One region of the Neobacillus sp. SRL179 genome, then DNA from elsewhere that is predicted to be linked to it. Evidence: riboswitches for the same ligand, from Rfam matches in the RefSeq annotation. Region 1 holds a riboswitch; the other holds the start of a gene.
The links. A riboswitch is a leader RNA that binds a small molecule or an ion and turns the genes downstream of it on or off. The one in region 1 is predicted to bind FMN.

Region 1 (16,089 bases):
CACCTTCAAAGACAATCCCGGCAACCCCTGCCTCTCGGGCAGCCTTAATAAATTTTCCATCTGCCCCAATATAACACTTAATAATTTCAACTTGTGGAATCGCTGATTTTATTTCATAATATTCTCGTTTAATAGGCTTCTGAAAGATATGAACACGATCATTATCAATAATCCCAAGATATCCAAATCCAAAAGCATTAAATCCTTGAATATTTGAAGCATGCTCTTTTTTCACATACCTGGCAGCGAAGATTCGTTCATTGAAGACTACAACTGTACCCGCATCAAGTAAATCGCTAGAACAGGCAGAATAAATGGCATGACGCATATTAATATACACATCACTGCCTATTTCTTCGGGTGAACGCTGCGATCCTGTTACAACAATCGGCCGGGAATCCTTAATTGTCAAATCTAGGAAATAGGCAGTTTCCTCCATTGTATCAGTTCCGTGAGTGATCACCACACCAGAAACTGTATCGTCCCTAAGGTAATTTTCTATTTTATCTTTTAGAAAAACTAAATCATCAAACGTAATATGGATGCTTGCTTTTTGAAAAACAGATTCAACAATTACTTCAATATCATTTGGTAAATTACACATTGCTGCTAGTTCTTCACCTGTTAATGCACCTGATGCTAATTTTCCAGATGCCTTATTGGGTTTACTTGCAATTGTGCCACCAGTTGTTAATAAAACGACCTTTTTCATCTCAAATCATCCTTTGACTTCTTTTTCTAAAATGGAACGGGCTATTTGACCTCCATGGAACCTGCCATTTTCAATGAAAATTTCATTTGCATTATTCCCTGCAGCAATCACCCCTGCGATATAAATCCCCTCTATGTTCGTCTCCATCGTTTCAGGATTAAAGTATGGTCTTCCTGTCTCTTTATCAATTTTCACACCCATTTTTTCTAAGAATTGATGGTCTGGATGATATCCCGTCATAGCGAACACAAAATCATTGGCTATTGTCTTTTGTTCCCCATCTTTTAAATAGACAACATGATTTTCAGTTATTTCTTTTACATTTGCCCGAAACTCCATGACAATTATACCGTTTTTTACTAAGGATTCAAATTCAGGGAGAATCCATGGTTTTATACTTGGTGAATATTCGTCACCACGATAGAGAACCGTTACCCGTGCACCTGCTTTTACAAGTTCAATGGCAGCATCTACACTGGAGTTTTTACCTCCAATTACACAAACATCCTTATCAAAATATGGATGTGCCTCTTTGAAATAATGATAAACTTTTGGTAAGTCCTCACCAGGCACGTCCATATAATTTGGGTGATCATAATATCCTGTGGCAATAATAACGTTTTGCGCATTATACATCCCTTTATCAGTTTCCACATCAAATCTTTGATTTACTTTTGATACTTTTGTAACTGTTTCATAAGCATTTACCCTTAATTGATTCCGCTTCACTACTTCCCGATAATAAACCAATGCTTGATTCCTTTTAGGTTTATAGCTATCGGTAACAAACGGTATATCACCGATTTCTAACTTTTCACTTGTACTAAAAAAGGTCTGATGTGTTGGATAATGATAAATTGAATTAACCACATTTCCCTTTTCAATAATTAAAGGTTTTTTTCCAATCTCTTGTAAGGCGAGTGCTGCTGCTAAACCACAGGGTCCGCCACCAATAATAATAATTTCTTCCAATTGCACGTAGTACATCTCCTTAAAGAAAAAATATATAAAAATGATGTTGAATTACGAAAAAAAACTCCTACCGTATCATGATAGGAGATTTTGTATGATGTTTCAACAATCAATACTTTTAATACTATTTAGTGAAATTAAATCCAGCCTCTGAAGCGGCTTGCTTCTGCCATTTTTCTTACCCCGACCATATAGGCAGCTAGACGCATATCTACGCGGCGTGTTTCTGCAGTATCATAAATATTTTTAAATGAGTTCACCATAACTTTTTCCAGCTTTTCTTCCACTTCTTCTTCCGTCCAATAATAACCTTGATTATTTTGAACCCATTCAAAGTATGAAACCGTTACCCCTCCTGCCGATGCCAATACATCAGGTACAAGTAAGATTCCACGTTCCGTTAAAATGTCAGTAGCCTCTAATGTTGTAGGACCATTTGCTGCCTCGACAATGATACTTGCACGAATATTACGTGCATTTTCTTCAGTAATCTGATTTTCAATCGCCGCAGGTACAAGAATATCACAATCAAGCTCAAGTAATTCCTTGTTGGTGATCGTGTTCTTAAATAATTTAGTAACGGTACCAAAGCTGTCTCGTCTATCTAAGAGGTAATCAATATCTAAACCGTTTGGATCATATAATGCACCGTACGCATCGGAAATTCCAATTACTTTTGCTCCAGCATCATGCATAAATTTAGACAAATAACTTCCCGCATTCCCAAAGCCTTGAACAACTACTTTAGCACCTTCAATTTGGATGCCTTTCTTTTTAGCTGCTTCACGAATACAGATGGTTACGCCTTTCGCTGTTGCCGATTCCCGGCCATGTGATCCGCCTAAAACTAGCGGCTTACCTGTGATAAAACCAGGTGAATTGAACTCATCGATTCGACTATATTCATCCATCATCCACGCCATAATTTGTGAATTAGTAAATACATCTGGAGCAGGGATATCCTTAGTTGGTCCAACAATTTGGCTGATTGCCCGTACATATCCACGACTTAATCTTTCTAATTCTCTAAAAGACATATCTCGAGGATCGCAAACAATTCCACCTTTCCCTCCACCATATGGAAGGTCAACTATACCGCATTTTAAGCTCATCCAAATCGAAAGGGCCTTCACTTCATTCTCAGTTACATTAGGGTGAAAGCGGATGCCGCCCTTTGTTGGTCCTACTGCATCATTATGTTGTGCACGGTATCCAGTAAATATTTTTATTGAACCGTCATCCATCCTTATTGGAATTTTCACTGTTAACATACGTAACGGCTCTTTCAAGAGCTCATAAACCTCTTCAGGATAACCTAACTTTTCAAGGGCCTTATGGATAACAGTTTGTGTAGATTTTAACACATCATGTTTTCCTTCTTGATTCGTTTGGTCATTGGCTTTTTCGGCTACCATTTGTGTAATCCTCCTAGAAAATGCTATGCGAATGTTGTCTTCTTTCAGTGACAAGTATACACGTTTAAAGGATTTATGCAAGAAGAAAAACATACAATTTTGAATAAATAATGTTTTTATGTAACCGTTACCATTGGTATGTTTTTAGGATTCTGTCAATTATGTATAAACGTATTGTTTTCTTAAGATTAATAACAAGAGGCTGCTGCCCCTTGTTATTATTTTAATTCGTTTATCCTTTTATTTAAAAAAGTGCAGAATGGTTTCTATTGCAAAATGTTCTATTACTGTTTTTCCATATTCGGCAAGGAGGAAGGGACTACGGATGGAGGGAGTTCCATACTCAGATAAAATACAAGCAGCTTTTTCTTTATTAGCTTGCTCTACATTATCCATCAACAAATAATAGCGATTATCCATACTGTATATGCTCCCGCCGAAAATATCTACAATCGATAACCTTTTTGAAACACCAATAATATCCTCTAAATCTGTAAACTCATATAATAATTCTGCACAGCCTTCAACCCTTACCTGCATTTCAATATAGCCATCATATAATAATTCATCATCATCTAATATGTCATCCACTGTAATTATTAGGACCATCCCTTGCGCCTGAAGGGAGAAAATTTCAACTGCAACAGAACCCTGGATATCAACATCTAACTCCTCACTTGCTTCTTCAAGCATATCATGAAAAAGTTGATTCCATTTACTCGAATCCTTCCAAATATCTTCTTTGGAAAGGCCTCTATCAAATAAATCATCAGAGGTTAAAAATATTTTTATTTTATTGGCCGTTAAGCGTTCTAAGCGCATGCTTTTGCCCCCTGCCGTGACATAACTCTTGTTTTTAGTGTATGCCTTAGAATGCTATTGGTGAATTGTCTATCTTAATCCAACTTTTTAAGCACCACTTTTTATGGTAATAAGATGTGATTGTGCCGGTGCCCCTAACCTTAACGGTAATGCAGTCGTCCCGTAGCCATTACTAATTAAAAGAATGGTATTTGCCAACTTATGGATTCCCCCTCTTTTATGTGGACTATAACCCAAAATATGTATCTGACCACCGTGGGTGTGACCGCTTAATACTAAGCGAATGTTGTGCTCAGGTTGAATCTTTTTCGTAATGTTTGGGAAATGGCTTACTAATATTTTAAAACTATTATCGGCCGCATCAAGAAGTGCCAAATCCAACCGATCGCGTTTTTGACCACAGTCATCGACACCAAGTAAACATAATTTATCACCTTGTGCCGATTCAAATGTCACGGCGGTATTGTCCAATACCTTTACACCTAAATCAAGTAAGAGTGCATCCAATTTACGATAATCCACTTCATAGTCATTATTTCCCCAAACAAAATATACTGGTCCAATTTGCATTAGTTTTTTAATATTTGTTTTTATCCTTTCAAACGGTACCCCTTTTTCCGTTAGGTCTCCCCCAATCACTACAAAATCAGCATTGCCCTTAACAACCTGTATCACTGAATCAGAGATAGACCTTCTATGAATATCTGAAATAAAAAAAGCCGTCACTTTCCCAAAAGACTCAGGAAAATCAGTGAAATATAGCTCATGTTTAACTACTTTATTTAAAAATGCCTCATGCAGCATATACATGAACATGAGAACCCCAAGCCCTAAAATCAAAACAACTCCCCAAAGAATCATTAACCCAATCCCCATTTCAAATTCTCAAATTTTTACCGAAATCATATCATAAAAAAGGTCTAAACAAAAAATGATCCACACCAAAGGACAAGAATACCTATTCTTTTAATTTAAAAAATCCTTCCCATACATGATGAGAAGGATTTTTTAATTTTTTCCACATTCAATTTATTCGTCTTCTTGTATGCTTAAAATGCGGAATCCGTATTCCTCAAGTTTCTTAGTAAATTTATCTATGTTATCCTTCTTTTCTATTTTCATAACAATCCTTCGAACTAGTTTATCTGTTTCATCGAAGGTGACAAGTGATATGATGTGTTCATGGAATTGATGGGCAATTTCAGAAAGTCTGGCAATCCGCCCTTCTGTTTCAACTGATGTAAAAGCAATTCTTACTCCAGGGCGATTGACGCCAAACGCACTTTCGAAGGAACTGATTACATCGGAACGCGTAACCACACCAAGAAAGGTTTTATTTGGCCCTACAACAGCTAATAACGGGAAATCCTTTAGATCCAGAAGTGTTCTTTCAAATAACTCTCCACCCTCTAGATACTTTTCTTCATGTGAGAGAATGTCTTTCACTTGATTAGTAACTAAATAGTCGTCCTTCGACTTTCCGGATAGAAAAAATCCTTCATAGATGTTGTATCTTGTTGCTACCCCTACATATTTATCGCCGTTTAAAACCGGTAATCCATCGATTTCGTGTGCCTCTAACATTGCCAATGCATCTTTCAGCGTTACATCTGCCTGTGCTGTAAAGCATTCATGCTTCGGTATCATTATATTCTTCACAAACATATCCCATCACCTCATAGTAAAAATCATTATCTTATTATACTTCTACAATATATTTAAAAATCCTTTCCTATAATAAAGATTTATGTCATGTTACAAGAATTATCTCATATGATTAATTGATATTGAATAAAGGGAGGGCGACTATGAATACTCATTTTAAAACCTACCATCCATATGCTAGTCCATTTGACCCCTGTAAACCAATTTTAGAAAAAGCATACTCTACACCCCCTAACTTATATATGGGATTTCAACCACCTAATTTACCTCAATTTACACCGCTTGAAGCACTTAAAGCTGGGACCCTTTGGAAAGCTTTCTATGACCCATGGTTCGGTCCGCTTGAACCGGGCAAAGGAGGATTACCTCAATGAATCAAGTACCAGCCGAATATTATCAATTAATGGAACAACTCCAAGCCGTTGATTTTGTTTTAGTTGAACTAACCCTATACTTGGACACACATAATGATGATCTGGAAGCCATTAACCAATTTAATCATTATGCAAAAGAAAGGAAGAAAATCAAAAAGCAATTTGAAAGTCAATTTGGCCCTCTACAACAATTTGGCAACAGCTTTTCAGGGTACCCTTGGAACTGGGATGATACTCCATGGCCATGGCAAGTATAAAATGAGGGAGGGATATTCCTAGATGTGGATTTATGAAAAGAAGCTACAATATCCAGTTCGTGTAAGTACTTGTAATCCCCGGTTAGCAAAATATTTAATTGAGCAATACGGTGGTGCAGATGGAGAACTGTCGGCGGCACTTCGCTATTTAAATCAAAGATACACCATTCCAGGTAAAGTAATTGGGCTTCTTAATGATATTGGTACGGAAGAATTTGCTCACCTTGAAATGATCGCAACGATGATTTATAAATTAACGAAAGACGCTGCCCCTGAACAATTGATTGCTGCCGGTCTCGAAGATCATTATGTCAATCACGATAAAGCTTTATATTATCAAAATGCCTCCGGTGTTCCATGGACAGCAACCTATATTCAAGCAAAAGGAGATCCCATTGCTGATTTATACGAAGATATTGCTGCAGAAGAAAAAGCAAGAGCCACTTATCAGTGGATTATTAATATGAGTGATGATCCCGATTTAAATGATAGTTTACGCTTCTTGAGGGAAAGAGAAATCGTGCATTCACAGCGCTTCCGTGAAGCAGTTGAAATATTAAAAGACGAACAAGGAAAAAAGAAAATCTTTTAATTAAAATAAGAAGCAGCTCTGCTTCTTATTTTTTTTCGTGGTATAAATTAATATCATATTGTTTCTTCATAATTTCAAAAACAATGTGACGGTTTTTCCATTCTTCTTCCCTTTTCCATAAATCTTTGCTGCGATCAACGATTTCACATCTTAACTCTTGATATTCTTTTTCCTTTTTCTCCTTTTGCTGCTTTAACAGATTCATGGCACCAAATCCAATAATTGAGAATGCCAGCAAAAAAACGGCAACTGCATCATTTAATGAGGCCGATATCATGGCTAAAAAGGAATATGAATAGTGTTTAAAGATTGTTAAATAAAAATAAACAATAAATAAAAAGGCCACGAACAGAGTTCCATAAATCGAAAAATAATGCCACATTTTACTATCATCAAATTTTTTTTTCCTTTTTCTAACGTTTTCCAGCATTTGTTTTGTTGCTTGATCCGTATGTTCGAGTAATTGGATTGGAGAATCCAAACTTTCACCCCCCATTTCTCCCTATATACTTATGAACCTGTCCTAAAAAATATGTTTTTTACAATAAAAAAAATTAACCGGTCTTTTGACCGGTTAATTTTCTAATGGTATTTTTAAAACTTGACCGACATAAATGTTTTCATTCAGTAAATTATTGGCTTTCTTAATAATTTCAATACCTCTTTGAGACTTATAGTACGTAGTGGCAATCTTAAAGAGTGTTTCCTTTGGTTTAACAGTATGGTAAACCATCCTTTTATTATTTATTCTTGCATTAGTGCCTGTTTTAGTACTTGTGTTAGTGCTTGTATTTGTTTGATTATTATCAGGAGTCTGTTGTTGACTATTTTTATCTGTGACCTGATTATCGCTGCTACTATGACTGGAAATAGGTGTTTCAACAGATGTTGTTTTATCAGGTGATATTAACTGGTCTGTTTCAGATGTGGATTCATTCACTCCGTTCTGACCTTGATTATTATCTTCAGGTGGTTCCTTAGTTATTTTGTTTTCTTCTTGATTCGACGGTTCAAGATTAATCGTTTCATATCCAACTGTACTTCCAGATGTTTTTTCAGTGTGATTAACTTTACCTCCGTTATCTCGATAGGAAATTACACTAAAAATTATAATAGGAAGGAGGATAAAACATAGAACCAATAATCTGATGACAGGATACTTCACCTTCCATTTTGTCTTCTTTTTCTTTTGACGGTGCACAATTTCTCTTGGAGGCAGTTTGCTGCTGATTCCGTCCTCGGCACTGCCACTATCTTCGCCTGTTTCTGTTATTTTTTGGATTCGTTGTTTTAATCTTTCCGCTTGATCTCTATAAGGTTCTTCTTTATTCACGGAGTACCGCCTCCTTGTTCCTTAACTGTTGAACTTCTATATCTTATATATAGACCTAAAAGAAAATCAATGACAAAATGCATAATGATGGTGACTGCAAGATTTCCAGTCCATTCGTAAATTGTCCCAATAAAAAAGCTTAATAGAACTATATTCATAAACAAAAACCAATTAAAAAGATAACGATAATGAATAATAGCAAATATTATACTAGCCAAGATCAGTCCTGTTTTCGTTTGGATTATACCTCTAAAAAGAAGTTCTTCACTAAAGGCAACAAAAAAAGCGATAACCAGGATATGACCAATAGATCTGCTGCTAAAAATTCGTTCATTTAAGCCCCCATCATCATAAAAGGAAGAGGGGAGCCATTTCATCAACAGCAAATCCAATAAAACAACTGCAGCACCTGCAGGTAAGCCAACAGTAATAATTCTAGGGTCACTAATGTTTAAATTTTGTAAATAAGAAAAATGATCAAACAAAATGAATCCTAAAATTAGGGATATCGCTAAGAGGATGATTTGGGTTAAATATAAATGATAAAGGAGCTCTTTATCTGACAAACTAGCGATTAATTCACTATACTTCTTTTTTTTCATTCACTCAACTCACTAGATATAAGAATTTTGGCAAGATAATCTTTCCACAACAAATCACCTGTTTTAAGAGGTAATTCGTTTGCCGACGTTTGATAAGCATTTAGTTGTAAACCACAGTAATCACAGCATGAGGAAACTTTTATTGACAATTCTTCCTCAAAATATTGAAGGATATATTCTCTTTGGCATGACTGTGTTTCCATCATTCTTTTCATCTGGAAAATATTATTTACTTTAACTCCTAGTCGTTCCTTCACAAATTTCTTTAAGGATGTTTTCATCACGTCCAAGGGTATAACATCTTGAAAGGGATTATTAACAAAGTCATTAATAATTCTCCATTGTATTTCAGAAAAGCCACCCTGTTCACTGATCTGAGGATATAAATCCACCCTTCCATCCTTAATAAGTTGTTCACGATGAACTTTACTGAAAAGCCAATCAATCTGCTGTTCTGTTGGTAATTCCCCTTCTGCCAATTGAAGCGGGAGCTGTTCATCACCTGGTGCATATAGAAGGACGGCAATGCTAGGCAATCCATCACGCCCAGCTCTGCCAATTTCTTGTAAATAGGATTCCATTTGCATAGGCATATGAAAATGAATAATAAACCGAATATTTTCTTTATTAATTCCCATCCCAAATGCACTAGTAGCACAAATGACATCAAGTTGATCATGTATAAATTGTTGTTGAATCAATATTCTTGTGTCTTGATCCAATCCACCATGATAAGCCATAGCCTGGCAGATCCCTTTTTCAACTAACAGGGATGCAATTTGCTCTGCTGTTTTCTTGCTAGAAAAGTAAATAATACCCGGCTTTTTTAACGTTTTAACTAGTTCTAAAACTCGATCTTGCTTTTCGTGATAGTGGTTAACCTTCTCAATAGAAAAAGCGATATTGGGACGGTCTATTGTCGACTCTATTCTATTTATTTCCTCAAGTTCAAGGGAACTAACTATGTCTTCACGTACCTTCTTTGTTGCAGTGGCAGTAAGGGCAAGGGTAAGAGGATTCCCTAATTTTTTTCTTACAACCCCTAATTTAGAATAATCTGGTCGAAAATCGAAACCCCACTGGGAAATGCAATGGGCCTCATCTACTACAAACAGTGAAACCGTTAGTTGTTTTAATAAACCGATTATAAAAGGCACACGTAACATTTCAGGAGATATAAAGATATATTTATACTCAGATAAATGATGAAGCGCATGATTTCTTTCTGACGAAGTGAGGAAAGAATTCAAGGCAATTACCCTTTTTTCACCGAACCGTTTCATTTGCTCTACCTGGTCTTGCATTAAAGAAAGAAGCGGAGAAATAATTAATATTTTACCTCCTAGAATATAACCGGGAAGTTGATAACATAAAGATTTTCCTGTTCCAGTTGGGAGCATGGCTAAAGTATGCTGTCCTTTTAGTATTGATGTGATAACTTCCTTTTGCCCTGGTTTAAATGAAGTAAAACCAAAATGCTTTTCTAATAGAGTTTCTAATTCCATTATTGTTCACCAAACTTTGCTAACACTAACCTTATTTGAAAATAGGTTGCTTCCTTTATTTGATCCTTTATTTTCTTTAATTGCCTTGTTTCTGTTTGTTGTGAGATCTCAGCTATTGTTTGCTGTAACTGTCTATCTACATAAGGGTCTATTGAGAAATGTTCAATGTGTAAAGCAAATTCAACTAAATGATCCTCGATTGTACTTATCTTTAAATGTCTTAGATCTGCAATCTCAGTAAAGGCATATCCTTTTTCTAATAACTGCCACGTCTTCCTTGCTGAAAGTGTTAATTCATCATCTTGTTTCAAATCCTTTGCAAGGATTGGTAAAATGGAAAAACGATCAGCATGGCGATTAATAATTTCCATTAAATAATGAAGAATATAAATGAATTCAATATGGTATTCGTGAATATCCATCGCTAATTTTTGGGCGGTTTGCTGTGGTGTTAATCCTATTTGTTGGTATCCAGTTAATCGAAATACTAAAACCGAGGGATCGATATCCGGTTCCTCATTAAAACACTCCATTAACTCCGTGAACAAACGACTGCCCAACTCTTTTCTTGGTACGTTGATTTCCTTTAAAGCGGATTTCAACCATTGATGAACATCTTGTTTTTTTTGAATGGGTAAATACCTTACCTCCCCAAAAACAAGATTAGATGTGACCTGAACAAATAACGACAGCCTTTCCCAAAATATAGATGTGAAGGAATGGTAGCTCCAGCCATTCAGGTATATTGGCATAGGGGAATTTTCCAAATTCAACTGTCCTAACTGCGTTAAAAAATACCTTTGTTCATCACAATTTTCAATCCACTTTTTTTCATGTAAGGAACCAATTATTTTTTCAAAGGACTCTCTTGTTAACGGTTCATATATTCCAAAAAATTTTTTTAGAGAAAATAAATGAGCATCCTGAATTGTTTGGGATGACTTTTTCCCATTTAAAAGATGATAAATGGAATAAATCGTACGCTCACGATTTAGCTGTTTTATACAATTGAGAATGATGGCTTCTAGTTTTAACATTTTGCTCCCACCACTCTTTCGCTTTATATCGACAAATTTCCCATTTTTATTAATTTCATTTTACCATGAAATACAAAACTTGTTGCGCAAATATGGAGAACTTTATAAAAATGAATAGGACAATCCACTCTAATAAAAGCATTTTTCTATTGAAAAGTTGTTCATACAGTTTTACAATAGATATGAGTAATGCGTTTCCATTTCGTTAAGGGGAAACAGGAAGAATATTTTTTTTATTTTACTGGGAGGTTTTTTTCATGGCAAAGTACACAATTGTTGACAAGGAAACTTGCATCGCGTGTGGTGCATGTGGCGCAGCAGCACCTGATATTTATGATTATGATGACGAAGGTATTGCATTTGTAACACTTGACGATAACGAAGGAATTGTTGAAATTCCTGATGTTTTAATCGACGACATGATGGATGCATTTGAAGGCTGTCCAACTGATTCTATTAAAGTTGCAGAAGAGCCATTTGACGGTAATCCAACTAAATTCGAATAATATTTTGTCAATAAAATATTTTTAAGCTACTAACTCCTCGTCTTTTGACGAGGTTTTTTTTACATAAATCTTAAAACAAAAAAAACAAAACAAGACTACGCTGGGGAGATCTTGTTTTGTTTTGTTTTATTTTATTTTATGCACCTTTTATTGTTGTATATTTATTAATCCATGTTTGCATTCGTATAAACAATAACATAAAGATAATGGACATCATTACACCCTTTAATATGTTAAAAGGTAAGATGGCTGGAATAACCAAATTACGCATATCTGGGAAGCCCATCAGAATGGTATAGGCAGGTAATATTAAAAAGTAATTTAAGATACTTAACACTACAGCCATTGTAACTGTTCCAATTATTAACGCTACTGTCATTCCCTTTTTAGTTTTAAGTTTATTATAAACAAAATATGTTGGCAGGATAAAGACAACTCCGGCAAGGAAATTGGCAATATGTCCGACTGGAACTCCTGTTTGACTTCCTGTAGCAATATAATTTAAAACATTTTTTAATAACTCTACTAATATTCCTGCAACTGGTCCAAAAATAAGTGCAGCGATTAATGCTGGGATGTCACTGAAATCAACAAACAAGAAATTTGGGAAGGGCGGCAAGGGAAAATTTAATAGCATTAACAGATAGGCAATACTGCTTAGCATCCCAATTGAAACATAGGCCTTTACGTTTAATTTCTTTGTTTTCTTCATTTTCTTCATCTTCCTCTCTCCTTTTTTGATCCATCACGTTAGGAAGAGAGGTTCAGCATACATACGTCCTTGACAACTAAAAATCCCCCAAGAAAAAATCTTGAGGGAGTTAACAAAGGCACGCTTAATAAACGTCCATTAAATCGAAATTTTTTGAACGTCTGCAGAACCTCCATCTTCTCCCATCCAGACTATACTGTCGGCTTTGGAATCGCACCAAATCCTGCCATAAAAAGGCTCGCGGGCTTAAGAGCTATACTCTAATACCGCCGATCGGGAATTTCACCCTGCCCCGAAGATAGATCGATATGAAATTACAAGTTTATTATACTAAAGAAATTCATGTTTGTTAAGTAAAACAATCTGCTTGTAAGTTTTATGTAATAACAAAATAAAAAAGGGCACATATAAGAATTTGAGTGAATTTTATATTTGGTGTTTTTTGTAATTGGCTGTGTTAAAGACTAATATTGATTTTTTTGCACGTTGATTGGAGCGGAAGGTGCGAAGACTCCTGCGGGAGTACGGGGCTGGGGCGTCCCCGAGGAGGCTCCCCGGGGACGCCCGCGGAAAGCGAAGCACCTGGAGCGTAAATCAACAATTAAGATTAACAGAGCCTTGTAATTAAAATAGTAAATACCCGACTGCACATGCAGCGGGTATTGTATAAAGATTATGGATAAACAATTAGAGTTTGATTGGTTTTAATAAGATCGGATGTTAGGTGATTAATTTCCTTAAGAACTTTAACTGAAATATTTTGCTTAATGGCAATCGACGACAACGTATCTCCGCTTTTTACAATATATTTGACTCTGTTCGACGTATTGTTTGGCTGTAAGTGGCCTTCTTCCAATTGTGATTGTAGACGAGAGCTTACCTCAAGAACATAATCACCTTTACTCACAATGCCGCCCTGGACGTTTTCACCAACTTCAGCTTTACCTAAAAGGGTTTCAGGATCCAGTGCAAATTTTTTATCGAATCTCCATTCCATTTGATGCGCTTCAAAATGGAGATGTGTTCCTGTTGCCTGCCCTGTTTTACCCATTTTCCCAATAACATCACCTTGTTTAATTTGTTGACCTTGTGAAACATTCCTCTTATTTAAATGGGCATAAACAGTAACAAAATTACTAGGATGTTTAATAAATATAACATTCCCATATGTATTAGAATAATAGGATTTTACTACCTCACCGTCATCAACAGCAAGTACTGGAGTATCCATTTTTCCTGCTACATCAATTCCTTTATGTTTTCCCTGCCTTGTTCCATATGTATCTGATATAATCCCATCGGCTGGCCAAATCCAGTGAGCCTTCCTTCCAGTTTGCCCTTCAATACCTGCTGCATCAGAATGTCTTCCACCCAAGAATAATAAACTGACACAAAGTGCCATAATAATGGCAATTAAAAATCTTTTTATGTAGTCACGCATTGTTTCTTTTTCCTCCTTATACTTGTCCCTTTCCTCCTCCATACCATATGTTCGACCTTTCTCATCTAGAACAAAATGTTTTATAGAGGGAACTTGTGAACATACTTGTTATAATTTGGAGTTTTCCACTTTTTTATACAAAAAAAATCAACCGAGTCGGCTGATTTAATGGTTTATTGAATAGGACGGAAATTGGGTGCGATTGGAACATGGATTTCTTTAGATAAATCAAACTCACCAATGTTCGATATAGGTGCATCCTCTACAATCACTTTTTCCATACCAAATTGTTTAGCAGTTAGCAACAACGCTTCAAAAGAAGATAAAGTTAATTGGTTATTCTGCATACTAGTATTTCCTTTAAATGAGATTAATAATGTTTTGTCATTTATGGATATTTCATTAATAGGGAGTAGTTTCTCAAGAGAACTTTCTAAACCCAAACCTGCAGGGGACTTCTTCATTGCCTCAATTGCAGTCGAAAAATCTGTATATGTTTCACTAGATGGTGTTAACAGTGGCAATACACTGCCTTCAGGAAAATAAAAGAAATACGCATGTTTATCTTGCGAATTTACCTTATCCTCATTAATTCTTCCGTAATTGCCTAACTCCACTCCAGGTTGACCATTTGTTGTGAATAGAATTTTTTTACTATTACTATTGGAGGCTACATCATTATTAATTACCTTCATAAAATTCACCTCAGTAGTTGAGCCTTGTCCGTATTGGTGATTTTCAGGTACATCAACTGTAACAGTTTGATTGCTTTCATCCCATTTCAACGTTGCATTTAATGGGTAGTATTCCGTTAAACCCCATTCCTCTTCCTTGAGTTTTGACATAGCTTCATTATATAGATTTAGCCATGATTGATCTTTAGATGGTTGAACTACGATAGAAATGGGAACTAAAATCTGTGCCTGCTTGTCTGGTATCCAATAAGTTAATACTGTTCCGCTGCCAACCTGTTCATTGTAAATGGCCGTTTTCTTACTTTCAGTTTTCATTGGTTCTTCCTGTGCTGTACCTGAAAATGTTTTATCCTCTTTAGCGCTGTCTTTTTGATTCGGCTCAGTGGATAAATCCTTTTGCGCTACGTCCATTTCCTTCTTTGTTGAAAATTTTTCCTGTTTTGCATTTTCAAAAGATACATTTGTCCCATCCATTAACTTAGGTACTAGGATGAAAAAAAGAAGCAGGGCAGCTGCTGCAGCTATACTTGGTAATAGCCATGGTTTCGTTTTACGTTTTTTTATAGAAAGGTTTTGGTAAATGTCACGAGGATCGCGATGATCTTGTATTTTTGGCATTTGCCTTAATAATTCTTCGAGCTCATTATCGCTCCACTCCGACTTTTTCACTAGCTAATCCCTCCTTCTCATAAAACATTCCCATTTGCTTTTTCAGTACTTTTAATGAGCGATGTTGGGTAGTTTTTACTTTGCTTTCTGTCCACCCTAAAGCTTGGGCCGTTTCCGCAATGGATAAATCCTGTAAATAACGCAGGATAATGACAGAACGTTGATCCACGGTACAATAATCAAGACATTTGTAAATCCATCTGATTTCTTCATTTTGTACTGTTATTTCTTCAGGTATGGGATATTCATCCTTCACTTGATTTGTTGACCAATCAAATTTTTCTAATAGCTTTTCCTTCCAGCCTTTTTGTTTACGAAAAAAATCAATGGCAACATTCCTCGCAATGGAAAACAGCCAAGTTTTTTCACTGCTCTTCCCTTCAAAGCGGTTATAGGCCTTGAATACACGAATATATACTTCCTGGACAAGATCTTCCGCTTGTTCTTTATTTCTAACCATATAAAACAAAAATTGAAAAACGTCATGATGATATTTTTGATATAGTTCATCGAAAACGGAGTCCATCATTTCCCCTCCCCGTTCATAATATTAGTCGGTGTTTATGTATAAAAAGTTTCACCCTTATTAATATAGACTTTTTTTGGACAAAAAGGAAGGTATTTACTGTAAGTCAGTTAGTTACTCGATTAAAGCATTAGAAAACTCTCGTCGATTGGCGAGCCCTATTGGCAATGGCGTAGTTGTCCTAATGGTTGATACGCAAGATATATTTTCCTATCGGCTAAAAAAGCTCATCCAGGTAGGATGAGCTCTAATTC
Region 2 (16,089 bases), 1.2 Mb from region 1:
GGGGTGTTGTGTGAAGGTTATAGGGAAAAGTGTTTTCCGTAAGGATGCAGAGGAAAAGGTAACGGGCCGGGCAATGTACACGAATGACTATCAATCCATTCCGATGCTGTCAGGAAAAATTGTCATTAGTCCCTATGGTCATGCAAGGATTGTAAATATTGATACCAAAGAAGCCGAACAAGTTCCGGGTGTTAGAGCCATTCTCGCTGGGAAGAGTTTTCCGTTAACTGGGGAAGCAATCCGTGACAGACCACCTCTTGCTGTTGATAAGGTCCGTTATCATGGTGAACCTGTAGCGCTTGTTGTTGCCGATAATCCCGTACAAGCAAAGCAAGCAGCAGACCTGATAAAGGTCCATTATGAACTATTGCCAGTGGTGAATACACCAACTCAAGCTTTTCAGAAGGATGCCCCACTTGTCCATGAACAATTAGGGGAATATGAAAAAGAACCTGATTCCTACCCGGTGCCTGGCACTAATATTGCGACACATATAAAAATCCGTAAAGGTTTCATGGAGCAGGGCTGGGCAGAAAGTGATACGAAGGTGGAAGCGAGCTTTTCCTTTTCCCCCTCCGATCATGCCGCAATGGAGACAAGATGTGCAACTGCGGAAGTGAAACCAGATGGAACTATTATCATTATGACATCGTCACAAGCCCCTTTTATGGTAAAACAGCTGATTACAAAGTTCTTTAACGAGGACATGGGGAAAATTATCGTTCATACCCCTCTCGTCGGAGGAGCCTATGGAGGGAAGGCAGCAGTACAGTTAGAAATCCTTGCTTACTTAGCTTCAAAAGCTGTCGGGGGAAAACCTGTTAAGGTTTTTAATACAAGGGAAGAAGATATGATTACCTCACCATGTCACATTGGATTAGATGCTACGGTTAAATTAGGAGCTGATAAATTCGGAAAAATAAAAGCCGCTGAAATTGTCTTCTTATGGGACGGCGGTGCCTATTCTGATAAAGCCATTGATGTGACTAGAGCAGGGGCTGTCGACTGTACGGGACCGTATAATATTGAAAATGTCTGGTGTGACTCCTATTGTATGAACACGAATCATCCCTATGCGTCCCCCTTTAGAGGTTTCAGTCATTCTGAACTATCATTTGTGATTGAACGTACGATGGATATACTAGCGCAAAAATTAAATATGGACCCATTAGAACTTAGATATATAAATGCTATTCAACCAGGAAACACGACACCAACAAGAGTATTACTGAATAATAGCAATGTGGGAAACCTACAAAAGTGTATTGAGAGAGTGAAAGAATTAATCAAGTGGGAAGAAGGCGCTGTAAAAGAAGTAAATGAACGGTTGGTACGTGTAAAAGGCGTCAGTTGCAGCTGGAAAACGTCAACGATTGATGCGAATGCGCCTTCAGGAGCCATAATAACCTTTAACCGCGATGGCAGTCTTAATTTAATGTCAGGTGTGATAGAAATTGGTACTGGAACAAAGACGATTTTGGCACAAATTCTTGCAGAAAAGCTCCAGATGGATGTAGATAAAATTCATGTCCGAATGGAGGTAGATACACAAACAACTCCAGAACATTGGAAGACCGTCGCCAGTCGGGGCACATTCATGGGTGGGCGAGCCGTTTTAAATGCTGCGGAAGATGTTATTATGCAAATAAAAGAGGTTGCTTCTTGTGTTCTTAGGGCACCTAAGGAAGACTTGGAAGTAGCGGATAGCAGGGTCTTTTTACGAGACGATCCTTTAATCGGTCTTGATTTTAAGGATGTAGTCTATGGATATCAATATCCCAATGGAAATGCCATTGGCGGGCAAATCATTGGAAGGGGGAAGTATATTCTACGTCACATGACCCACTTGGATCCGGAAACTGGCGCCGGTAAACCGGGTCCTGAATGGACAGTAGCAGCTTACGCAGTGGAAATTGAGTTTGACAGGCGGAATTATACGTACCGTTTACTGAAGGCGTGTACAGTTGTTGATATTGGGAAAGTGATGAATGAGAAAGCAGCCCTTGGTCAGGTGATGGGCGCGATGAGTATGGGGCTCGCCTTTGCGGGAAGAGAAACGTTTTATTTTGATGAATTAGGCCGTGTTTTGAATCCCCAGCTTCGTACCTACCGGCCGCTCAGGTATGGTGAAAATCCCGAATACCTAGTGGGCTTTGTGGAAACTCCACAGTTGGATGGACCGTTTGGTGCACGGGGGGTAGGGGAACATGGATTAATGGGAATGCCAGGTGCACTTGGGAATGCCCTATCAGTGGCTGCAGGCGTCTCACTGCACAATCTGCCCTTGCTTCCTGAATTAATTTGGAAGGCAAAGGAGGCAAAACGGAATGCTTCCCTTTGATTTTGATTACTTTCGGCCTATAAGCTTAATGGAGGCAATCGAGTTATATCGAACCTTAGACGAACAAGGAAAACAGCCGATGTATTTTGCAGGAGGTACAGAATTAATAACTCTCGGGAGAATTGATTTAGCTTATACTGAAGCTGTAATTGATCTCAAAGACATTCCAGAATGCAAGGTCATGGAAATGAGAGGAAATCATTTGCTTTTAGGCAGTACACCCTCCCTCACACAAATAGAAGAAGCGAATCTGTTTCCGTTACTAACGAAAACTGCTAGTGAAGTGGCCGACCATACCGCACGTGGGAAAATTACTTTAGGCGGCAATATATGCGCACGAATTTTTTATCGTGAAGCCGTTTTACCCTTTTTATTAGCGGATAGCATGGTGATGATTGTAGGGCATGAAGGAAAGAAGATTACTCCCATCAACCAACTATTCCAAGAACATCTCCGCTTGCAAAACGGGGAATTTTTAGTGCAAATCGCAACAGAAAAGAAATATATTAACGCCCCATTCTTTACAGTAAAGCGCAGGCAGCAATGGAACACTGGTTATCCTTTAATTACGCTTGCAGCCCTTAAAGTTGAAAACCAGATTCGGGTGGCTATCAGTGGCTTGTGCCCGTTTCCATTTCGCTCATTTATGGTGGAGGAGGCTTTAAATCATTACGGCCAGTCTGCTGATTCAAGGATAAACGAGGCTTTGGACAAATTGCCTGCACCCATTTTAGACGATGTCGAGGGCTCAGCGGAATACCGTTTATTTGTTTTACGGAATCTGCTCTCTGATGCACTCGCGGTTTTGTAGCAAGTCCTATGCAGGATGGATGATGAAAGGGGGAAGGGACCCATGAATACCCACACCATTACACTAAATATAAATGGGGAAGCACATAGCCTTACGGTTAGGGGGGCGGATTCACTTTTATATATCTTAAGGACTAAACTAGGCCTGACTGGTGCAAAGCCAGGCTGTTTAAATGGGGACTGCGGAGCTTGTACGGTTCAGGTTGACGGCTGGCCAATGAAATCATGTTTAATGCTTGCCGTGGAAGCAGTGAATCAAAAGGTGACAACCATTGAAGGGTTACAAAATACTCCCATCCAAAAAGCGTTTATCGAGGAATTTGCCTTCCAATGCGGATATTGTACCCCTGGTTTTATCATGAATTGTCACTCGTTAATTAACCAGCATCCCGATGCCAATGATCAAACCCTTAAAGAATGGCTGGAATCAAATATTTGCCGCTGCACTAGCTACATTGAAATTGAAGCAGCCGTAAAGTCAGTTTTAAAAAAATCAAACTAGACTATTTATTTTTTCGTTTCATTTGGAAATAAGTATCTAAAACACGGCGGCCGATCTTGAGGTTCACATGATTGTCATCTTTGCCATCATAAGCCCAGGGAACAAGTACTGCCATGGCAACCTCTGGATGTGAACTTGGTGCATAACTTACCAGGCTTAAATTCATGACAGGCGGTGGTTCTTTGCCAAAGTGGCTGCGTAATGGTCCATCATAAAAGGCCTCGGCTGTTCCTGTTTTTCCGGCAGGTGTGTAATGAACACCCTGAAAAAATTTAACGGCCGTCCCACCTGGTTCCTGCATAACTTTTTTAAAGCCTAATTGCACCCGCTTCATCCATTCCTTTTTCATATCAATTGTATTAAGGACGGTTGGATTGATTTCTTTAAGAACGGGCCCAAGCTCATTTGATTCATTACCTGGTTCCCGTATTTGTTTGACAACATGTGCCTGCATGCGGTATCCGCCATTTGCAATAGTAGAAATATATTGCGCCAATTGCATGGCCGAATATGTATCATATTGGCCAATGACAAGGTCCAGCAGGTAACCAGGGAGTTTACTTTGCCCTTTAAAGCCAGTTTGTTCATTCGGTAAATCAATTCCCGTTCTCGTTCCGAGTCCAAAGGAAGAAAATGAATTTCTAATGTTCTCGAAAGCCATTTTATTTGTTAAATTTAAGGGCTTGTCATATTCATACTGCCCTTTTCCAATTCTGATTGCCGTATGGAACATATAAACATTTGAAGATTTTTTTAGAGCATTAATTTCATTTATTCTACCTAAATAGGCATATGACTTTTTAATAGGTGTACCTTTTATTTTAATACCCGCATCATCAAAATAAGTACCTAGGGAAATAGCACCGGTTTTATATCCGGTCAAAATAGTTGCTCCTTTTACTGTAGAACCGACGCTATAGGTTGTTGTAAAGGTTCCAAGGGCATCATCTGTCATTTCAGCTTTACCTGTTGCCTGGTTTTTTACAATCTTTTTACCAGACATCGTTAAAACTTCACCGGTATGCGGGTCCATTAATACAACGTAGGCACGATCGGTTAAACGAGATCCAGGTGTTTTTTTTGCTTTCCAAAGTTCTTCTTCAATAATTCGATCAATCGCCATTTGTAAATCCATATCAATCGTTAACACAAGGTCTTTCCCTTTTTTTCCAATTGAAACAGGCTGAGATTCGAGGACGTTACCCAGTTTATCTGTCACATTTTTCATTTTTGATTTATGTCCGTGCAGGATATCCTCATACTGCCATTCTAACTGACTTTTACCGACCCGGTCATTCCTTGAGTAGCCTCGTGCCAAATAATAATTTAATTGATCAGCAGGAAGCCCCTCATCTGCTCTGGTTACATTACCGAGAACGGATCTCAATGTATGTTTGAACACATATAAGCGGTCCCAATCGGTGGTGGTTTCAACCCCTGGCAGTGATTGGAGATTTTCACTTACAACCGCAAATTCCTTTTCCGTGACATTTTCGTTCTTCACAATTTGTGGGATAAACTTATAGCCTTTGCTAAACTCTCGATAGATGGCTAGGATTTCTAGATCTAAATCTGTAAGTTGTTTCAAATCTTCTAGCGTAACCCGTTCCAATTTACGTCTATATAAATCATTATCAGTTAACTTTTTAGCTGCATATAAGTCCAATTCTTGAGGTGTTATTTTGGCTTCAGCTTGCTGTTTATTTTTCATAAGCCAATAATCCCGTTTATCTCGTTCAGAAATCTTATCCGTTTTCATATGAATTAGACCTGCCAACTTTTCAGCTGTTTCAAGCATTACTTTTTGGCTAAACCCTTCATTCATAAAGGAGATAGCACTTTTGGGGACATTATCTACGATAACGTTAAAATTGCGGTCAAGTATTCTTCCTCTTGGAACAGGATGGCTAATGGTGATATCTTCTCTTCGCTCTAAATCTCGTTTGAAATTTTCTCCGTAAACAATTTGAACAAAGCCGAGCCTTAGGATCAAGATAGAAAATAAAACAAACACACTAAAGATGAGCACATTTAATCGGAAAGGAAAATGAGACTTTTTCTTTTTTTGTTTCTCCAATGTCACAGCACGTCCTTTTGACCAAAGTGGTTTCCTATCCAACTACTATTCTTTGCTAGGAAAGGATAAATTTATGCAGTAATTAAGGGAAAAATTGCTGTTTTGATTATAAATGTCTAACAATAATATTTTAAAAGTTTTTCCTTATTTGAATTTTTAATTTATAATGAAAAAAAGATGTAATCATATCAGAACATCTATAAAAAATACATAGGGGGTCGACTAATTGGAACAGAAAATGGTGGAGTCAGCCGGATTACAAGAGACATTAGCACAATTTAAACTCTTAGATGAAAAAATTACCCATTACTCGAGTATCGTCGGTTTAATAGACTGGGATCAAAAGGTAATGGCACCCAAAAAAGGCAGAAATGTTTTTGCAAAAGCAGCAGGGACATTGCGGACTGAGGTTTTTAAATTATCTGTTTCAGAAGAAATGGGAAGGTTATTGGAAACGCTTTCCAATATAGAAAGTAAGAAAGAATTGGATGAAATAACGAAGGCAAAGGTAAGGGAATACAACGAGTATTATCAAAAATCAAAAAGTATTCCGGCAGATCTCTTTCAAGAATATAGTGTTTTAACGGCACAAGCTAATGATGCTTGGGAAGAAGCAAGAGAACACAACGATTTTGCCCGCTATCTTCCATCGTTAGAGAAAATTGTTGAGTTTAAACGGAAATTTGCTGAAATCTTTGGCTATGAAAAACATCCTTACGATGCTTTGTTGGATGAGTTTGAGCCGGGATTAACAGTTGAGAAGCTGGATCCTTTATTTGCTAAATTAAGAGAATCAAGTGTGAAATTGTTAGAAAGAATTAAGCAAAATGGTAAACCTACCGAAGTTTCCGTGTTTGACCAAAGCTTTGATATTGAGAAACAAAAAGAATTTAATCGTTTTATCCTGCCTATTATAGGTTTTGACATGGAGGCTGGCCGCTTAGACGAAACAGTTCATCCCTTTGCCCAGACAGTTACGATTGGCGACGTTCGGTTAACCACCCGTTATTTAGAGAAAAATGTCCGATCTGCTCTGTTCGGTACCATTCATGAAGCAGGCCATGGTATTTATGAGCAGCATGTCAATCCGTTGTTTGAGGAATCGGTTCTCCAAAGTGGTGCCTCATTTGGGATCCACGAATCGCAATCAAGATTTCTGGAAAATATGGTAGGTCGCAGCAGGGAATTCTGGAAATTCTTTTTCCCTGCACTTCAAGAGTATTTTCCAAACCAATTAAAAGATCTATCAGTTGAGGAATTCTATCGTGCCGTTAATACGGTTCAACCATCATTTATTCGAGTGGAAGCCGATGAATTAACCTATAATTTACACATAATGCTCCGTTATGAAATCGAAAAGGCTCTAATTGCTGGGGAGATCGAAGCGAAAGAGTTACCTGAGGTTTGGAACCAAAAAATGCAAGACTACTTAGGAATTACACCACCGACTGACACGCTTGGAGTTCTGCAGGATGTACACTGGTCATTCGGAGGGATTGGTTATTTCCCTTCGTATTCTTTAGGGAATTTGTATGCAGCGCAAATTCTCCATACGATTGAAAAGGAACTGCCAGATCTTTATAAGGAAATTGAAAATGGAAGGTTCGACAATATTCAAGCATGGTTGAAGGAGAATATTCATCAGTACGGGAAACTCTATACACCTAATGAGTTAATTGTCAAAGTGACGGGTGAAGAATTAAATGCAGATTACCTCGTTGACTACTTAGAAAGAAAATATTCAGAAGTTTACAAGCTATAAACTTTTAAGTTACATTGACAACAAATTAAAAGTATAATATAGTAAGAGTAATTAAATATTTCCTTTTTAAAGGGGAGTAGCTGCTACAATAAAGTCGTCATTTCGAGAATGAATATTCTCCGGCTTTATTGGCAACATGGACGTTGTTAGCAAGACCTTTACTTTACTGTAAAGGTCTTGCTTTGTATTTTTAGGCCTTTACTGTGACCAGTAGAGGCCTATTTTTATGGCAATAAGGAGTATTTAAAAAATAAACCTTTTGAGGAGGAATTTTTTATGGATTTTACACTCTTAATGGAATACGGCTGGGTTTTACTTGTTTTAGTAGCATTAGAAGGGCTGTTAGCTGCTGATAATGCCTTGGTACTTGCCATCATGGTCAAACATCTTCCAGAGGAACAACGGAAAAAGTCTTTGTTTTACGGATTAGCAGGAGCATTCGTGTTCCGCTTTGCATCATTGTTTATGATCTCATTTCTTGTGGATGTGTGGCAGGTTCAAGCCATAGGTGCGCTCTACTTAATTTTCATGGCAGGTAATCACATTTTTCGCAAAGTCGTCAAAGGAAAAGCAGCCGAAAATGAAGAGAAAGAAGTTCGAAAAAGCGGCGGTTTTTGGACGACTGTATTTAAAGTAGAAGTAGCTGATATTGCCTTTGCAGTAGACTCGATTCTAGCAGCTGTAGCGATGGCAGTTGTTTTGCCGGATACTCCGCTTCCCAATATTGGCGGGCTTGATGGTGGTAAATTCTTAGTTATTTTTGCCGGTGGAATTATTGGCTTAATCATCATGCGTTTTGCTGCAAATCAGTTTGTAAAGCTATTAGAAAAAAGACCAGGTCTGGAAATAGCAGCCTTCACGATCGTTGGCTGGGTTGGTGTTAAACTGGCTGTCTATACTCTTTCACATCCTGCATTAGCCATATTAAATGAGGAATTTGCCCATTCAACCGAATGGAAAGTAACCTTCTATTTGGTCTTAGTTGCGATTGCCGCAGCTGGTTGGTTTTTTTCAAAAGAACAATCTCCAGAAACAGCAAATTAAAATCAAGATATAAAAAATGAACTCGCCATTTGGCGAGTTTTCCTTTATGCTGTAAGATAGTTAGCTTTATTTTGACATAGTAATGTTAACAAGTGAGATAATAAATATGTTATTGTCTTTTTTTTATTACTTAACCTTGTTTTTCCAATTTACCAAAGAAACACGGTATAATAAGAAATATAAGCGAACAAAGAAAGCAGTATAATTTTAATTTTTTTTGGAGTGATTGATATTATCAGAAATGCTATTCCTAACTTATTTACACTTGCTAATTTATTCTGTGGATTTTTATCATTAATGTACTCTGCTCAAGGTGACTATAAGAATGCAGCGATTCTCATCTTAATTGGGATGATGTTGGACAGTATGGATGGAAGGATTGCTCGAATGCTCCATGTGGAAAGTGATTTGGGGAAAGAACTTGATTCACTTGCAGATATTGTTACATTTGGCGTTGCACCAGCTATGATGGCCTATTATTCCTACTTCTCTTACTTTGGTACGGTAGGGATGGCTGTTGCCGGTCTCTTTCCCTTATTTGGAGCTTACCGGCTAGCCAGATTTAATATAAATGCCGTGAAATCTTCCCTAAAATATTTTACAGGTGTTCCGATTACAGCTGCAGGCGGCTTGTTAACCTTATTAACATTATTTCACGGCAGGATGCTGGGTTTAATCTTTGTGGTTGCCTTTTTTGTTCTCTGTTACCTTATGGTCAGTACCATAAAAATTCCTAGTCTGAAAGAAATCCCACTGCCAAAGTATGGAATTATTATCACCCTTTTTATGGGGGCAGCGATTTACATAGTTTTTAAAAAGGAACAACATCGATTTCCGTATTTCATTTATGTAGCCATTCCGCTGTATATTGCCTTTATAGGCTATCAATTAGTGAAAACAAAAAGAAGGAACGGCTCAAAATAAATTGGGTGTCAGGCACCATTTGGTAATTTTACATGGTGCTAACCTCTTTAATTTGTCCTAGCACACAGTTATATTTGTCTAATTAGGTCGAATCGTGGGATAATAGGAAGGAATACATAATAAGAGGAGAGCATAAGATGAAAGTTAAAATTAATCGAAATGCCGCAAAAGCATTGAAAAAAATGATGGAACAAGAAGGGGCAGAAGGAAAACTTTTCCGAGTTTACGTCACCAATATTCACGGCGATCATGCCCACTATGATTTGATGCTGGATACACCAACTGAAAACGATGAAGTAGTCAAAACAGATAAAGATATTGATTTTATACTTGAGAAAAATGATGAATATTTGGATGGGGTTTGGATTCAATTCTTCCATGTCCCAAAAGAGGAATGGTTAATTACTAATCCAACCAAAGGTGAACACCATCACCACCACCATTAATAACTTGTTATTTAAGCGCTTGGACTTATCCTAGCGCCTTTTTGTTGTTATTTTATTGAAATGGAATAGCTTTTTATTATAAGTCATTTCTATTATGCTTATCATCAAGTTAACATAAAAAAATTATGTTAACTTGAAAATCGAATTTTTGAATAGTAGTGTTCCAAAGTGTTACCTTAATAAGGGAATTCTAAAAGGGGGATATTGACAGAATGGAAACTGCAAAAAAAAATAGGACGATTAAGCTGGTTGCCTTAGATATGGACGGAACACTGTTAAATAATGAAGGAAAGGTATCTGAAGCGAACCGTCAAGCAATCAAGGCAGCACAAGAAAAGGGGGTACATGTCGTTCTTAGTACAGGAAGATCGCTGCTTACGTGTCGAGAACATGCTGATGATTTAGGGCTTACTTCCTACTTAGTAACTGTAAATGGCAGTGAAATCTGGGATGGCAACAGGGGACTTGTTGAGAGAAATCTAGTGAAACCAGAACTTGTGGAATGGATGTGGGACTTATCCAAACAGCACAAAACAAACTTTTGGGCCATCAGCACAGAACGTAATTGGCATAATGAAATGCCCGACGACATCCATAATGTGGAATGGTTGAAATTCGGTTTTTGGACTGACGATGATGCAACCAGAGAACTAATTAAGCAAGTGCTTGAAGACAAGGGAGAGTTTGAATTAAGTAATTCCACCTTGAAGAACATAGAAGTCAATTCAACAGGCATTCATAAGGCTAGGGGTCTGGAAGTTGTTTGCAACAAATTAGGGATTGAAATGGCAAATGTGATGGCCGTGGGTGACAGTTATAATGATTTAATGATGATTAAACATGCAGGACTGGGTGTTGCCATGGGAAATGCACAGGATGTTGTAATAGGGGCAGCAGATTGGATAACTGCCACAAATGAAGAAGATGGTGTTGCTAAAGCAATCCAAAAATGGGTCTTATAGTCCAAAAGTAATGAATTAATATTTTTTGAAATTTAATGGTATATGTGACTGGTAATCGGGTAAAAATATGTAAGCAAGTATTTTTTGCAAAAAATGTTATAGCTACATGCTAGGAGGCTACAAAGAAATGGAACAAGGTAAAGTAAAATGGTTTAACAGTGAAAAAGGATTTGGATTCATTGAGCGTGAAGGCGGAGAAGATGTATTCGTACATTTCTCAGCGATTCAAGGCGAAGGATACAAAACTTTGGATGAAGGTCAAGAGGTTACGTTTGAAATTGAAAATGGACAACGTGGACCGCAAGCGGTTAACGTTCGTAAATCATAAGACCTTACAATAAAACAGACTCCAACATTGGAGTCTGTTTTTCTGTGTCATTTTTTATAGGATATTAGGAATTTTGAATTTCCTTCACCCTGCCTACTTGTCCATCCATAAGTCTTACCTTAATCCCGTGAGGGTGAAAACTGGATTTGGTCAAAATATCTTTTACGACACCAGCTGTAAGCTTCCCTGTTTTTTGGTCCGCTTTTAACACAATTTTGACACGTACTCCAGGATAAAGATCACCTCTATTTTGTCCATTAGACACCCATTTTTCTCCGTGAATTACTCACCTTTTTGGTTTGCTGGCTTTTCATTTTTTTGGCACTTTGAGAGTTTGAGGCACTGGAATTTCCCGTTGCAGCTTTATTCTTTTTATTTTCAAGCTGCTGCTTCATTGCCTCTTGTAAGCTCATTTTCTTTTTTGGTTCTTCATTAGTATTTGTATGGTTTGATTCACTCATGGTACGTCCTCCTAGAAAGTTACTTACATACAGTATAATCTATTTGCTGACAAAAACATATTTATCAAAAAATAATTCAATATTTAAATTTCTTGAGACCATAACGATCATTTACACAAGCTAGTTCCATTAGCGAACGACTATTTTTGTTCTTTTTATACAAATTTCGACACCTTTTTTACTTTTTCCCTATTACACTTATTTCTAGATGCTAGGGGGGAAAGTAGTGTTTAAACATCGATTTGTCATTTTTGCTATATTATTTTTACTCAATCAAAGTATAACCCCATTTTTCGTTCAAGCCAGTGAAGGAGGATCTAACGGGAGGAGGGTAACAAATAGTGAAAAACCATCATTCTCTATGAAAATTTTTGAAAGGAAAGTATTTGGAAGGTTCAATAAACCATTAAGGCCAAATCCAGTAACAGGTAATTTTTATGATTTCCTTTTAAGCTGGCAAAATGTCTCTCAGGGCAAGCCAATCTTTATGATAGAGAAGACTAAACAACCAGAGTTCATAGAACCGATCCGTTTAACTTTTGCTGGTGATGCCATGATGGATTGGTCTGTCAAAGAAACGGTTAAACAAAAAGGACCAGACTACCCATTTATTCAGATTAAAGAAGAACTAGCTTCAAGTGATTTAGGCGTAGTAAATTTAGAAACCGCTATCACCACGGGCGGAACAAAACAAGCAAAGCAATATACCTTTCGGTCAGACCCGACTGCTTTAGCGGGATTAAAAAACGCAGGTTTTCAGCTTGTTAGTCTTGCGAACAATCATTCACTCGATTATGGTCAGACAGGCTTGACAGATACAATCGCTTCCCTAAGGCAGTATCAATTAGATTATATCGGCGGCGGACTTAATCAGGAAGAGGCCTACACGGCAAAAACTTATCGTATTAAAGGGAAAACCATTAAAATACTTGCGTTCTCTAGGGTGCTTCCTGACTATTCGTGGGTGGCAACTGTTACGAGACCAGGACTAGCGAACGGGTATGATCTCAATTTGATTCAATCAACCATTCAAGAAGAAAAAACAGATACGGATTTATTATTTGTCTTTATCCATTGGGGAATTGAAACAAAACGTTCTCCAGAAGCTTTTCAACGGGAATGGGCTAAAAAAATGATTGATTCGGGCGCTGATGTGATTATTGGAAGTCACCCACATGTATTACAAGGATTCGAATATTATAAAGGGAAGCCGATTGCCTACTCGTTAGGAAACTTTTTATTTCCCAACTATATTAAGGGTAATGCTGCGCAAACTGGTGTCCTGCATCTAGATATTGATAAGGAAAAAATTAAGATGACTTTTGTTCCCTATCGAATATCAAGAGACCAAATTGTGAAACAAAGCGACAACGAAAAAATGAGAGTGTGGAATGAACTGCAGGGACTATCCTTTGGGGATTTACAGATTCAAAATGGTTTAATCCAAGAAAATCAGACGGTTGCGGAAAATGATAACTAGCGGTTGAAACAGAGGAATTGTTCTCCTCTGTTTTTTGCGAAAAAAAGAATTCTAAAATAATTTACGGAAAGGGTCGAATAATTTAGGAAGGATTTTAAGGGATTTATTAGAATTATATAAATATGACTAAACAAAAAGGGGCGATTAACTTGGGAATCCAAGTAGTAGAGAAAGAAGAAATGAAGGTAGTTGGCTTATCATGGACGGGAACCTTCTCACAGGTAAATACAATCCCGAGTCTTTTTATTAAAATGGAAGAACGCTTGGGGGAGGTGGGCAATAAAACAGATGAACCCATTTTTATCGCACCATTTCACAGCCGTGAGACAGAGTTCACCTACTATGTAACTAAGCCTGTTGAAAGAATTGACGATGTCCCAGATGGAATGGTGGGTTTTACCATTCCAAGTAAAAATTATGTGTTCACTATTCATAAAGGTAAACAAGAGGAAGTAGAACATACTTATGAACGACTGTATACCTGGATGAAGGAATATGGCTATGAACAGGACCACCAAGCATTGAGTTTAGAAATTTATAAGGAAGTGGATCCAATTCAATATGCCGCTGGTGACTTGTATATTGAAATTTATTTACCTATCAAGACTTATAAATCCTAATTGAGACGGATTAATAAGGATAGTACCTGTTGGTTAAAAATTATTCTGAAGTAATATCTATGTGTAAAGGGGTAATTCGCTGCACTGGTCCAATTCCCTTTACTATTTTACTTCAGTATAATAACATGTAATTATATATTTGAATAATTCCTTCGGGGTCAGGTGAAATTCCTAACCGGCGGTGATGAAGCAATAGCTTCTTAGTCCGTGACCCGGTTAACATTTTGTTAAACGGTGGATCTGGTGTAATTCCAGAGCCGACAGTTAAAGTCTGGATGGGAGAAGGAAAACAAGGATTAATGGTAGGGTGAAGTATACCTATTTTTAAGCCTGTATTTCTTATTGTCATTTTTCAAGACCCTAAAGTGAAACATTCTTTAGGGTCTTTTTGTATTATTTTTTTAATTTGATGGTGACCCCCGTGTAAGGAGAAGGAGTGTTTATGTTTACTGGTATCATAGAAGAAATTGGGATGGTGTCAAATATTAAGCGAACTGGCGATTCGTTTGTTTTATCCATTGATGCGAAAAAGATTCTTAATGATGTTCATCTTGGCGACAGCATTGCCGTTAACGGGGTGTGCTTAACGGTCACTTCTTTTTCCAGTAAGTATTTCAGTGTTGATGTTATGCCAGAAACAGTCAAGGGAACCAGTTTAAATAATGTTAAACGGGGCTCGAAAGTAAACCTTGAGCGGGCGATGGCAGCAGGTGGAAGGTTTGGCGGTCATTTCGTCTCAGGTCACATTGATGGAACTGGGATGATTAAAAGAAAGCAGACACTCGAAAATGCTGTTTATTATGAAATTGAGGCGGACCCTGAATTGCTTCAATTTATTATTTTAAAAGGTTCGGTTGCTGTTGATGGGACAAGCCTAACTGTTTTTGAGGTAACGGAACAAAGTTTTACGTTATCAATTATTCCTCATACCTTGTCAGAAACCATATTAAGCCTAAAGGGGCAAGGAGATATCGTCAATTTGGAATGCGATATGATTGGTAAATATGTAGGTCATTTTATCAAAAACCTTGGAAACGATACGCAGCGAAAAAGCAAGTCTGGAATAACAGAAAAGTTTTTAGAGGAAAATGGTTTTTATTAAATTCAGCTTTTTAAAAAGGAGTGATGGTTGTGTTCGATAGTATTGAGGAAGCCTTATCAGATCTAAAAGCAGGTAAAGTTATCATTGTTTGTGATGACGAGGATCGTGAGAATGAAGGCGACTTTATTGCCTTGGCCGAAAAGGCCACACCTGCTGTTATTAATTTTATGGCGACACATGGAAGAGGACTGATATGTGTACCGATTGAAGAAGAATTGGCACAAAAATTGAACTTACATCCGATGGTGGAAAATAACACCGATCCCCATGGAACCGCCTTTACGGTTAGTATTGACCATAAATTTGCAAAAACAGGCATTTCCGCTTTCGAACGTTCAGCTACTGTTTTAAGTTTGCTGGATCCAGAAGCAAAACCCGAGGATTTTAAACGACCGGGTCATATGTTCCCGCTTATTGCCAAAAACGGGGGAGTTTTGCAGAGAATTGGACATACCGAAGCAGCTGTAGATTTAGCTAAATTATGTGATGCTAAACCTGCAGGAGTGATTTGTGAAATCATGAATGAGGACGGAACTATGGCACGTGTTCCCCAGCTTCGCGAAGTTGCGGATAAGTTTAACGTAAAAATGATAATGATCAAAGATTTAGTTGAATACAGAAACAAAAAGGAAGCTTCATCAAACGTTAGGTAAAATATTAACAAAATTTGGAGGTATTATAATGGGACAAATATTTGAAGGGCATTTAGTAGGTTCAGGTTTAAAAGTAGGAATTGTTGTCGGAAGGTTTAATGAGTTTATTACGAGTAAATTATTGAGTGGTGCACAAGATGCCCTTAAAAGACATGGTGTTAATGATACAGACGTTGATGTCGCTTGGGTGCCTGGTGCGTTCGAAATCCCGCTAATTGCTCAAAAAATGGCGAATAGTAAAAAGTACGATGCTGTTATTACGCTTGGGACCGTCATTCGCGGCGCTACTCCTCACTTTGATTATGTTTGTAACGAAGTGGCAAAAGGTGTAGCAGCTATTAACTTAAGCAGTGGCATCCCTGTTGCTTTTGGATTATTAACAACAGAATCCATTGAACAAGCAATCGAGCGTGCTGGAACAAAGGCAGGTAATAAGGGCTGGGATGCAGCGACCGCAGCGATTGAAATGGCTAATTTATGCCGAAATATTGAACAATAATTTTCAACAAAAGATAGGTATTAGAATGATTTCCTTCTAAGCCTATTTTTTTTTGATAAAAAGTTATTGAATGAAATC

Region 2: it holds a riboswitch for FMN, as region 1 does, so the genes downstream of both, ribE (riboflavin synthase) here and AC4E8C_RS15840 (ECF transporter S component) in region 1, are expected to answer to the same signal.

What each region holds. Positions count from the first base shown of each region.
Region 1 is NZ_OZ481792.1:3,199,645-3,215,733, forward strand. It holds gene AC4E8C_RS15765 (asparaginase) at 1-712, opposite strand, end outside; gene AC4E8C_RS15770 (YpdA family putative bacillithiol disulfide reductase) at 719-1,690, opposite strand; gene AC4E8C_RS15775 (Glu/Leu/Phe/Val family dehydrogenase) at 1,822-3,099, opposite strand; gene AC4E8C_RS15780 (genetic competence negative regulator) at 3,340-3,921, opposite strand; gene AC4E8C_RS15785 (metallophosphoesterase) at 4,009-4,782, opposite strand; gene AC4E8C_RS15790 (CBS domain-containing protein) at 4,951-5,586, opposite strand; gene AC4E8C_RS15795 (spore coat associated protein CotJA) at 5,730-5,960, shown strand; gene AC4E8C_RS15800 (spore coat protein CotJB) at 5,957-6,217, shown strand; gene AC4E8C_RS15805 (manganese catalase family protein) at 6,240-6,809, shown strand; gene AC4E8C_RS15810 (DUF2663 family protein) at 6,835-7,290, opposite strand; gene AC4E8C_RS15815 (LysM peptidoglycan-binding domain-containing protein) at 7,384-8,142, opposite strand; gene AC4E8C_RS15820 (CPBP family intramembrane glutamic endopeptidase) at 8,139-8,744, opposite strand; gene AC4E8C_RS15825 (RecQ family ATP-dependent DNA helicase) at 8,741-10,249, opposite strand; gene AC4E8C_RS15830 (YpbB family protein) at 10,249-11,286, opposite strand; gene AC4E8C_RS15835 (ferredoxin) at 11,544-11,792, shown strand; gene AC4E8C_RS15840 (ECF transporter S component) at 11,929-12,513, opposite strand; FMN riboswitch at 12,675-12,808, opposite strand; gene AC4E8C_RS15845 (peptidoglycan DD-metalloendopeptidase family protein) at 13,178-13,945, opposite strand; gene AC4E8C_RS15850 (negative regulator of sigma-X activity) at 14,119-15,309, opposite strand; gene sigX (RNA polymerase sigma factor SigX) at 15,284-15,835, opposite strand.
Region 2 is NZ_OZ481792.1:2,034,443-2,050,531, forward strand. It holds gene AC4E8C_RS10040 (xanthine dehydrogenase family protein molybdopterin-binding subunit) at 11-2,341, shown strand; gene AC4E8C_RS10045 (FAD binding domain-containing protein) at 2,328-3,152, shown strand; gene AC4E8C_RS10050 ((2Fe-2S)-binding protein) at 3,195-3,653, shown strand; gene AC4E8C_RS10055 (peptidoglycan D,D-transpeptidase FtsI family protein) at 3,655-5,730, opposite strand; gene AC4E8C_RS10060 (carboxypeptidase M32) at 5,969-7,492, shown strand; gene AC4E8C_RS10065 (TerC family protein) at 7,769-8,536, shown strand; gene pssA (CDP-diacylglycerol--serine O-phosphatidyltransferase) at 8,759-9,460, shown strand; gene AC4E8C_RS10075 (iron-sulfur cluster assembly accessory protein) at 9,598-9,906, shown strand; gene AC4E8C_RS10080 (Cof-type HAD-IIB family hydrolase) at 10,119-10,868, shown strand; gene AC4E8C_RS10085 (cold-shock protein) at 10,996-11,196, shown strand; gene AC4E8C_RS10090 (YwbE family protein) at 11,261-11,461, opposite strand; gene AC4E8C_RS10095 (hypothetical protein) at 11,454-11,657, opposite strand; gene AC4E8C_RS10100 (CapA family protein) at 11,884-13,137, shown strand; gene AC4E8C_RS10105 (GyrI-like domain-containing protein) at 13,260-13,757, shown strand; FMN riboswitch at 13,902-14,048, shown strand; gene ribE (riboflavin synthase) at 14,200-14,859, shown strand; partial or broken gene ribB (3,4-dihydroxy-2-butanone-4-phosphate synthase) at 14,889-15,491, shown strand; gene ribH (6,7-dimethyl-8-ribityllumazine synthase) at 15,541-16,011, shown strand.